2 regions of the Cellulomonas endometrii genome follow, and region 1 is predicted to be linked to the other one. Evidence: predicted binding sites of a transcription regulator. Region 1 holds the regulator's gene; the other holds the start of a gene.
The links. Region 1 encodes HrcA, which represses chaperone genes, less so after heat shock. Its sites were predicted from a motif close to TTNGCACTCGNNNNNNNCGAGTGCNAA; they were not measured.

Region 2: groL (chaperonin GroEL) is a predicted target of HrcA. The motif match lies at 975-1,001, and genes of this name have one in related genera.

What each region holds. Positions count from the first base shown of each region.
Region 1 covers NZ_CATKPC010000006.1:77,755-82,680, forward strand. Annotated here, with positions in the region: gene QNH85_RS08615 (DUF3097 domain-containing protein) at 1-225, opposite strand, end outside; gene QNH85_RS08620 (MFS transporter) at 275-1,819, shown strand; gene hrcA (heat-inducible transcriptional repressor HrcA) at 1,906-2,937, shown strand; gene dnaJ (molecular chaperone DnaJ) at 3,030-4,157, shown strand; gene QNH85_RS08635 (16S rRNA (uracil(1498)-N(3))-methyltransferase) at 4,160-4,926, shown strand, end outside.
Region 2 covers NZ_CATKPC010000009.1:153,081-158,006, reverse strand. Annotated here, with positions in the region: gene QNH85_RS11765 (glycoside hydrolase family 15) at 1-889, opposite strand, end outside; gene groL (chaperonin GroEL) at 1,165-2,793, shown strand; partial or broken gene QNH85_RS11755 (DUF4031 domain-containing protein) at 3,110-3,370, opposite strand; gene QNH85_RS11750 (HD domain-containing protein) at 3,367-4,320, opposite strand; gene QNH85_RS11745 (sensor histidine kinase) at 4,404-4,926, opposite strand, start outside.

The DNA.
Region 1 (4,926 bases):
GAACCCCGGGCCGAGCCGGAACGTGCGGGTCCTGCCGTGCCGGTCCTCCAGGACGACCACGTGCTCGCCGCCGGACTTCTCGACCCGGACGACGGCACCGACCCACCCGGTGGTGACCTCCTCCACGACCAGCCCGCGCTCGGCGGGCAGCGGCGTCGAGGTCGGCCGGCGGTGCGTGCGGGCGGAGGTCGCGGCGAGCACGTCGGGTCCGTAACGGTCGGTCACCCGCGGCAGCCTAGGTGCCGACCCCGCGCCGCCGTGGTACGACACGACGGTGACGTCCACCCCCGCGCACGGCCCGTCCGCGCCGCAGCCCGCCCCGGAACCCACGCCGCACCCCGGGCCGCGGCCCGCGCCGCAGCCGAGCACCGAGCCCGACCCGCACCGCTGGCGCGCGCTCGCCGTCTGCCTGGCGATCGGCTTCATCACGATGCTCGACGTCTCGATCGTCAACGTGGCGCTGCCGTCCATCGAGCGCAGCCTCGACGCGGGCGCGAGCCAGCTCCAGCTCATCGTCGCGGGGTACACGCTGGCGTTCGGCCTCGTGCTGGTGCCGGCGGGGCGGCTCGGGGACGCGCGGGGCCGGCGCGCGCTGTTCCTGGTCGGGCTGACCGGCTTCGCGCTGACCAGCCTGGGCGCCGGGCTCTCGACCTCGGACGAGATGCTGGCCGTCATGCGCCTGCTCCAGGGCGCCAGCGCCGGCCTGCTCAACCCGCAGGTGGTCGGCACCATCCAGCAGCTGTTCACCGGCTACGAGCGCGGGAAGGCGTTCGGGTACTTCGGCGCGACGATCGGCGTCTCGACGGCCATCGGCCCCGCGCTCGGCGGCCTCATCATCCAGGTGGCGGGCGCCGAGCACGGCTGGCGGTGGGTGTTCTTCGTCAACGTCCCGGTGATCGCCGTCGTGCTGCCGCTGGCGGTCCGGTTCCTGCCGCGCCGCGCGGCCGGGGCACCGCCTGGCATCGCGCGGCCCGACGGCCGGCCCCGGCTCGACATCCCCGGCCTGGCCCTCGTGGCGCTGACCACCACGGCGGTGATGGTGCCGTTCGTCACGACGACGGGCGGGGACGGGGACGACCCGGGCCGCTGGTGGTGGCTCGCCGTCGCGGCGGTGCTCGCGGTGGCGACGGTGCTGTGGGAGCGGCGGTACCAGCGGAGCACGGGCGCGGCGGTGCTCGACCCCCGGGTGTACGGGGAGCCGGCGTTCCGGAACGGCGCCCTGCTCGGGATGGCGTACTTCGCGGGGTTCACCGCCGTGTTCCTGGTGACGACCCTGTACCTGCAGCAGATCGCCGGGTTCACGCCGCTGCAGGCGGGCCTGGTGGGCATGCCGTTCGCGATCGCCTCGGCGGTCGCGGCGCAGCAGTCGGGGCGGCTGGTGGCGGAGCGCGGCCGCGGCCTGGTGGTGGTCGGCCTCGTCCTGGTGCTGGCGGGGCTGGTCGGCACGGACCTCATGATCCGGCTCGTCGACCCGCCGGCGGTGGCGTTCGCGGTCGCGGCCACGCAGATGGTCGCCGGCGCCGGCAGCGGCCTGGTCATCGCCCCGAACCAGACCCTGACGCTGGCGCGGGTGCCGCTGGACCGCGCGGGGGTGGCGGGGAGCATGCTCCAGGTCGGCCAGCGCGTGGGCAGCGCGCTGGGCGTCGCGGTGGCGCTGTCCACCTACTACTCGGCGCTCGCGTCGGGGGTCGAGGGGTCGGTGGCGGCCGGCCGCGCGCTGCTGATCACGGTGGCTCTCGTCGCCGTCGCGCTCGTCGTGGGCGTCGTCGACCTCGTCGCGCGGCGGCGGGACGCGGCGAGGGCTTCCGCGGCCGAGTAGAATTGGCACTCGGGACAGGTGAGTGCTACCCGGACGGCCGCTCAGGGCCGTGTCCGAGGCACCGGGTCGGGCCGTCGGGAGGTGCGATGAGCGAGGACCGCAGGCTGGACGTGCTGCGCGCGATCGTCGAGGACTACGTCGCCACCCGTGAGCCGGTGGGCTCGCGGGCGCTCGTCGAGCGGCACTCGCTCGGCGTCTCGCCGGCGACCATCCGCAACGACATGGCGGCGCTGGAGGAGTCCGGCTACATCGTGCAGCCGCACACCTCGGCCGGCCGGGTGCCGACCGACAAGGGCTACCGGCTCTTCGTCGACCGGCTCGCGACCGTCAAGCCGCTGTCCGCCCCGGAGCGCCGCGCCATCGAGACGTTCATGGAGGACGCCGCCGACCTGGACGACGTGGTCGACCGCGCCGTGCGGCTGCTCGCGCAGCTCACCCACCAGGTCGCGGTCGTGCAGTACCCGTCGCTGCGGCGCACGGCCCTGCGGCACGTGGAGCTCGTCCCGGTGGGGGACCGGCACCTGCTCGTCGTCATCATCACCGACCACGGGCGGGTCGAGCAGCGCACCCTCGAGCTGGCGGAGCCGCTGGACGCGATGGTCGTCGCCCGGCTGCGCGCCCAGCTGAACGTCATGGCCACCGGCCGTCGCCTGGCCGAGCTCGACCAGGTGCTCGCCGGCCTCGCGGACGCGTTCGCGCCGGGGGACGCCGCGCTGGTGCGCGGGGTCGTCGGCGTGGTGGAGGACACCCTCGCCCGGGAGAGCGAGGAGCGCGTCGTGCTCGCCGGCACCGCCAACCTGGTGCGCGGCGGCGGCGCCGACTTCGCCCGGAACGTCAGCCCGGTGCTGGAGGCGCTCGAGGAGCAGGTGGTCCTGCTGCGGCTGCTCACCGAGATGGCCGAGGACGAGGCCGCCGTGTCGGTCCGCATCGGCCGCGAGACCCAGCACGAGGGCCTCGTGGAGACCAGCTTCGTGACCACCGGCTACGGCGGCCCGGACGGGGGCGGCTCGTCCGTCGCCCGGATCGGGTCCGTCGGGCCGCTGCGCATGGACTACCCGGGCACCATCGCGACGGTCCGCGCCGTCGCCCGCTACCTGTCCCGGATCCTCGCCGGGTGACCCCCGACCGGCACCCAGCCCCCGCCCGGCCGCGCGCCGGTGCCACCGACCCGCGTCGACGTGTGCGACCGACCCGCAGGAAGAAGTGACGAGTGAGCGACTACTACGAGGTGCTGGGCGTCGACCGCGACGCCTCGCCCGAGCAGATCAAGAAGGCGTACCGCCGGCTGGCCCGGGAGCTGCACCCCGACGTGGCCGGGGCGGACGCGGCGTCCGAGGACCGGTTCAAGGACGTGTCCCGCGCCTACGACGTCCTGTCGAACCCGGAGAAGCGCCGGATGTACGACATGGGCGCCGACCCGTCGTCCCCCGGCGGCGGCATGGGCGGGGGCTTCGGCTTCCAGGACATCTTCGAGACGTTCTTCGGCGCCGCCGCGGGCGCGGGCGCGCAGCGGGGCCCGATCCCGCGCGCCCGCCGCGGCCAGGACGCCCTGGTGCGGCTCGACATCGACCTGGCGGAGGCGACCTTCGGCACGCACCGCGAGGTCCCGGTCGAGACCGCCGTCGTCTGCCCGACCTGCGACGGCAGCTGCTGCCGCCCGGGCACGTCGCCGCGCACCTGCGACGTCTGCGGCGGCCGCGGCACCGTCCAGCGGGTCGCCCGGTCGTTCCTCGGCCAGGTCATGACGTCCCAGCCGTGCGCCGCGTGCCACGGGTTCGGCACCGTCATCCCCGAGCCCTGCACCGAGTGCGCCGGCGAGGGCCGCGTCCGCTCCCGCCGCGTCCTGGAGGTCGACGTCCCCGCCGGCGTCGACACGGGCACCCGGATCAAGCTCACCGCGCAGGGCGAGGTCGGCCCCGCGGGCGGCCCCGCCGGCGACGTCTACCTGGAGGTCCGGGAGCGCAAGCACGACACGTTCCTGCGCGAGGGCGACGACCTGCACTGCACCCTGCACGTCCCCATGACCGCCGCCGCGCTGGGCACCGTGCTGACGCTCGACACGCTCGACGGCCCGCAGGAGGTCGACCTGCGCCCGGGCACCCAGCCCGCGCAGGTCGTCACGCTGCGCGGCCTCGGCGTGGGGCACCTGCACGCCGGCGGCCGCGGGGACCTGCACGTGCACGTCGACGTCCAGGTCCCGACCGCGCTCGACGACCAGCAGGCCGAGCTGCTCCGGCAGCTCGCCGGCCTGCGCGGCGAGGAGCGCCCCGAGGCCCGCCTGTCCGCGTCGAACGGCGGCGTGTTCGCGAAGCTGCGCGACAAGCTCTCCGGGCGCTGAGCGTGACCGCACCGGTCTTCCTGGCCGAGCCGGGCAGCCTCGGCGCGCTCGCGGCCGGCGGCACCTACCTGCTCTACGGCACCGAGGGTCGGCACGCCGGCGTCGTGCAGCGCCGGGCGCCGGGGGAGCGGGTCGACGTGGTCGACTGCGCCGGCACCCGGCTGGTCGGCGAGGTCGACACCGTCGGGCCGGAGGGCGTGCACCTGCGCGTCCGCGAGGTGGTGGTCGAGCCGGTCCCCGCCCCGCGGCTGGTGCTGGTCCAGGCGCTCGCGAAGGGTGACCGCGACGAGCTCGCGATCGAGGCGGCCACCGAGGTCGGCGCCGACGGCATCCTGCCGTGGCAGGCCGAGCGGTCGATCGTCGTGTGGCGGGGGGACCGGGCGGCGAAGAGCCGCGCGCGCTGGCTCGGCACCGTCCGGACCGCGGCCAAGCAGGCGCGGCGGGCGTACGTCCCCGACGTGGCTCTCGCGGCGGACGGGGGCGCGCTGGTCCGGCGGGCCCGCGAGGTGGTCGAGGCGGGCGGCGCGGTGCTCGTGCTGCACGAGGAGGCGACCGTCCCGCTCGCCGAGGCGGCGCTGCCCGCGCCCGGCACGGCGGCCGAGGTGCTCGTGGTCGTCGGCCCCGAGGGCGGGATCTCCGCGCGCGAGGTCGACGCCCTGGTCGAGGCGGGGGCGGTGACGGTGCGGCTTGGGCCCCACGTCCTACGGACCTCCACCGCGGGCCCCGTGGCGCTCGCGCTGCTGGCCGAGCGGCTGGGGCGCTGGGCCTG
Region 2 (4,926 bases), on a different contig from region 1:
CGTCGCCGAACGCGCGCTCCACCGCGGTCCGCGTCCGGGCGGCGGCTCGCTGGACCGCGGCCGCCTCCTCGTCATCGCCGAGCAGCGCCAGCACGTCGTCCGCGGCCTCCAGCCCGGCGAGCACCGGCGCGACGGTGCCGAGCGTCAGCTCGTCCTCCGGGACCTCCCAGTAGTCCGGGGACGCCGCCGGCAGGCCGTCGCCCGCCACCAGGGACGTCGCGTGGGCCGCGGACCGCTCGACCAGGGCGCGCAGGCGCTCGGCGGTCGCCTCCCGGTCCTCGGGCGCGGCCGCGGCCACCGTCTCGCCCGCCGCCCACAGCGCCCACCCGGTGCCGTCGGTCTGCGGGGCGCGGTCGTCCGGGACGCCGGTGCCGTCGGGCAGGTAGCGGGCCTCGAACGACCCGTCGTCGGCCTGGACCCGCGCCAGGAAGCCCAGGACCTCCAGCGCGTCCTCGACGTGCCCCGTGCGGGCGAGCGCCACCGCCACGAACGACGCGTCCCGCGGCCAGACGTACCGCCAGTGCGGGGTCCACGCGGCCACCGCCGCACCGTCGTCGAGCACCAGCGTGCGCAGGTCGAGCAGCGCGTCGGTCACCAGGTCGGCGTACGGCCCGTCGGCGCCGGGGACCTCGCCCGACGCCAGCCACGCGCGCTGCTCGGCGGCGAGCGCGTCGTCCGCGGTGCTCGCGTCGTCGACGACCACCCGCGTGCCGGGGTGCAGCTCGGCGGTCTCGCCGGCGGGGACGGTCCGCGGGCCGTCGGGGGTGGCGACCACGCCCTCGGCGTACAGGTCGACGTGCGCCTCCCGCGGGCCGGACGCCCCGAAGGCCACGAGCCCCGCCGCGAGCGCGCCCAGCGCCACGACGGCGGCGACGCTGCGGGAGAGCATGCCGGGCAGGCTAGCCGTCCCCGCCGGGCCCCGTCCCGAGGGTCCGCGGCACGGGGTCGCGGGGCGTCCGCCGAGAGCGATGGGCCTTGCACTCACCCAGGCCGAGTGCTAACCATGGACTTAGCACTCTCGGGTCGAGAGTGACAGAATGAGTACACAGGCCGACCGGTGAGGTCCGCCGCCCCGACGGGACATGACCGTGGGGCGCGGCAGGGCCGTCCGTCGCGGGCGCCGTCCGGCCGAACCACGAGCCACAGTGAAGGATCGATAGCCCCATGGCCAAGATCATTGCCTTCAACGAGGAGGCCCGCCGCGGCATCGAGCGGGGTCTCAACGTCCTCGCCGACACCGTCAAGGTCACCCTGGGCCCCAAGGGCCGCAACGTCGTGCTGGACAAGAAGTGGGGCGCCCCCACGATCACCAACGACGGCGTCTCCATCGCCAAGGAGATCGACCTCGAGGACCCGTTCGAGAAGATCGGCGCGGAGCTCGTCAAGGAGGTCGCCAAGAAGACCGACGACGTCGCGGGTGACGGCACCACCACCGCCACCGTGCTCGCCCAGGCGCTCGTGCGCGAGGGCCTGCGCAACGTCGCCGCCGGCGCCAACCCGATCGCCCTCAAGCGCGGCATCGAGAAGGCCGTCGAGGCCGTCACCGCCGCCCTGCTGGAGCAGGCGAAGGAGATCGAGACCAAGGAGCAGATCGCCGCCACCGCGTCGATCTCCGCCGGCGACACCGCGATCGGCGAGCTCATCGCCGAGGCGCTGGACAAGGTCGGCAAGGAGGGCGTCATCACGGTCGAGGAGTCCAACGCCCTCGGCCTGGAGCTCGAGCTCACGGAGGGCATGCGCTTCGACAAGGGCTTCCTGTCGGCGTACTTCGTGACCGACCCGGAGCGCCAGGAGGCCGTCCTCGAGGACGCCTACGTGCTGCTCGTCGAGTCGAAGATCTCGAACGTCAAGGACCTGCTGCCCCTGCTGGAGAAGGTCATCCAGTCCGGCAAGCCGCTGTTCATCGTCGCCGAGGACGTCGAGGGCGAGGCCCTGGCCACGCTCGTCGTCAACAAGATCCGCGGCACGTTCAAGTCCGTGTCCGTCAAGGCCCCGGGCTTCGGCGACCGCCGCAAGGCGATGCTGCAGGACATGGCCATCCTCACCGGTGGCCAGGTCGTCTCCGAGACCGTCGGCCTCAAGCTCGACACGGTCGGCCTCGAGGTCCTCGGCCAGGCGCGCAAGATCGTCGTCACGAAGGACGAGACCACGATCGTCGAGGGCTCCGGCGACGCCGAGCAGATCGCCGGCCGCGTGAACCAGATCCGTGCGGAGATCGAGAACTCCGACTCGGACTACGACCGCGAGAAGCTCCAGGAGCGCCTCGCGAAGCTGGCCGGCGGCGTGGCCGTCATCAAGGCCGGTGCCGCGACCGAGGTCGAGCTCAAGGAGCGCAAGCACCGCATCGAGGACGCCGTGCGCAACGCCAAGGCGGCCGTCGAGGAGGGCATCGTCGCCGGTGGTGGCGTCGCCCTCATCCAGGCCGGCGAGAAGGCCTTCGCGACCCTCGAGCTCGAGGGCGACGAGGCGACGGGTGCGCAGATCGTGCGCATCGCGATCGACGCGCCGCTCAAGCAGATCGCGGTGAACGCCGGCCTCGAGGGCGGCGTCGTGGCGGAGAAGGTCCGCAACCTCCCGGCCGGCTCCGGCCTGAACGCCGCGACCGGCGTGTACGAGGACCTGCTGGCCGCCGGCGTCAACGACCCGGTCAAGGTCACCCGCTCCGCGCTGCAGAACGCGGCGTCGATCGCGGCGCTGTTCCTCACCACCGAGGCGGTCGTCGCCGACAAGCCCGAGAAGGCCGGCGCGCCGGCTCCGGGTGGCGACGGCGGCATGGGCGGCATGGACTTCTGATCCACGCCTCCCGCTGATCGGCGGGGCGCCTGACGCCCCGCACCTGCACGGCCGACGGGCCGGTCACCCCGCAGGGGGTGGCCGGCCCGTCCGCATGTCCGCCCGCGCCGCGCCGCGCCGCGCCCCGCTGCGCCGCGCCGCACCGCGCCCCGCTGCGCCGCGCCGCGCCCCGCCGCGCCCCGCCGTGCCGCGCCGAGACTGCAGAAGGCGGGCGCTTCGAGGCCTGTGAACCCCCGCTTCCTGCAGTCTCGGCGACGACGAGCGTGCGGGGAGGACGTGCGGGGGAGGGCGTGCAGGGGGAGGGGCAGTGGCGGGGGCGGTCGCGGGCCGGGACGCGCAGGCCCGAGGCGCGCAGCCGGCGGATGAGCTCGCCGGCGGACACCGGCTCCGCGCCGAGGGCCACGAGCTCGGCGTGCCGCTCGTCGGGCACGTCGTAGTGGTCGAGGTCGAACGCGCGGCGGGGGAGCCCGGCGCGTTCGGCGAACGCGTGCAGCTCGGCGATCGAGGTGTCGCTGACCAGGTGCGACCAGGAGCGGCCGTGCCGGGGCCAGAGCGGCGGGTCGAGGAGGATCGTCACGCGCCGGCGCCGGCGCCGGCACCCGCACCCGCGCCCGCACCCGCGCCGCGCCGCACGGGCTGCGGCGTCGGCACGGGACCACCCGCACTGCCCGGACCGCCCGGACCACTCGGGCCGCCGGGACCACCCGCACTGCCCGGGCCACCCGGGCCGCCGGGACCACCCGGGCCGCCGGGACCAGCCGCACCGCCGGGACCACCCGCACCAGCCGGGCCACCCGCGGCCGCGGCGTCGCCGGCGGGCCCCGCCGGCTCGTCCGCCTCGATCTGCGCGAGCACCTTCTCCAGCTTGTGCAGCTCCGCGGCGAGGTTCTGCCGGGCGGGCTCCTCCCAGGCGGCGCCGAGCGGGCTGACGAACAGGCTCGACCGCTTGAGCAGCTTCCGCACGATCCGTTCCCGGGCCCGCAGGTAGTCCTGCACCGGGATCTCGGCGTACTCCTCGCGGATGTCGTGCAGGTAGGACTTGTAGCGCTGCGGCTCGGCGGCCAGCATCGCGAGGTCGGCGTCGCACAGCACAGCGCAGTCGAAGTCCGTCGGGTCGGCGGCGTGCCGCACCAGGGCGATGACGAGCTGGTGCACGCGGTCGACGCTCCCGGCCGGGACGCCCAGGTCGGTCAGCTGCTCGCGCGCGAGCCGGGCGGACGCGACCTCGTCCTCGCCGCCCCGGTTGGCGTAGGCGGCGACCTGCGCGGCGTCGAACACCGCGCCGTGGTACCAGGCGGCGAGCCGGACGAGGTCGGGCTCGTGGGTCTCCTCGGCGAGCTCGTCGACGCGGGCCAGCACGTCGGTCAGGTGCCGGAGGTTGTGGTAGCTCCGGCCGGGTCCGGTCCACCGCTCGATGAGGTCGGCACCGACGTCACGGATGCGCTCGGTGGCGGCGGTGGCGCCGGCCCCCTTCGCGCTGCGGATGAACGCGGACAACAACCACTGTGGCGCGTCGTAGACGCCCATGGAACAGCCTCACTGCGACAGACGACCCTGCTCGGACGCGCCATCGTAGCCCCATGCCAGGAGACCGGCGCAGCGCCGCGGGGTCACGAAACGGGGTGATTCGTCCCGGTTCCGGCGGCCGGGTCGTCGCCCGCCGGCAGCGCCACGCGGACCGTGGTCCCGCCGCCCGGGGTCGCGGTGATCGCGACCTCGCCGTGGTGCGCCTCGACGATCGCCGCGACGATGGCCATGCCGAGCCCGGCGCCGCCGCCGGAGCCGTTGCCCTCGCGGGTGCGGCTGGCGTCGACCCGGTAGAACCGCTCGAACACGCGGCGGGCGTGCTCGGGCGCGATCCCGGGCCCGTGGTCGCGGACCTCGACGACGACCCGGTCGCCGACCCGCCCGACGGCGAGCTCGGCCGGGGTGCCGGCGGGGGTGTGCCGGGCGACGTTGCCGACGAGGTTGGCGAGGACCTGCCGGAGCCGCGGCTCGTCGCCGAGCACGACCGTGGCGGGCAGCTCGTCGTCGTCGCGGGCGGCGGCACCGTCGAGCGCGCCGACGCGGACCTCCCGCGTCGGGTCGATGGCCCGCAGGTCGTGCGCCGCGTCGGTCGCGAGCACCGCGAGG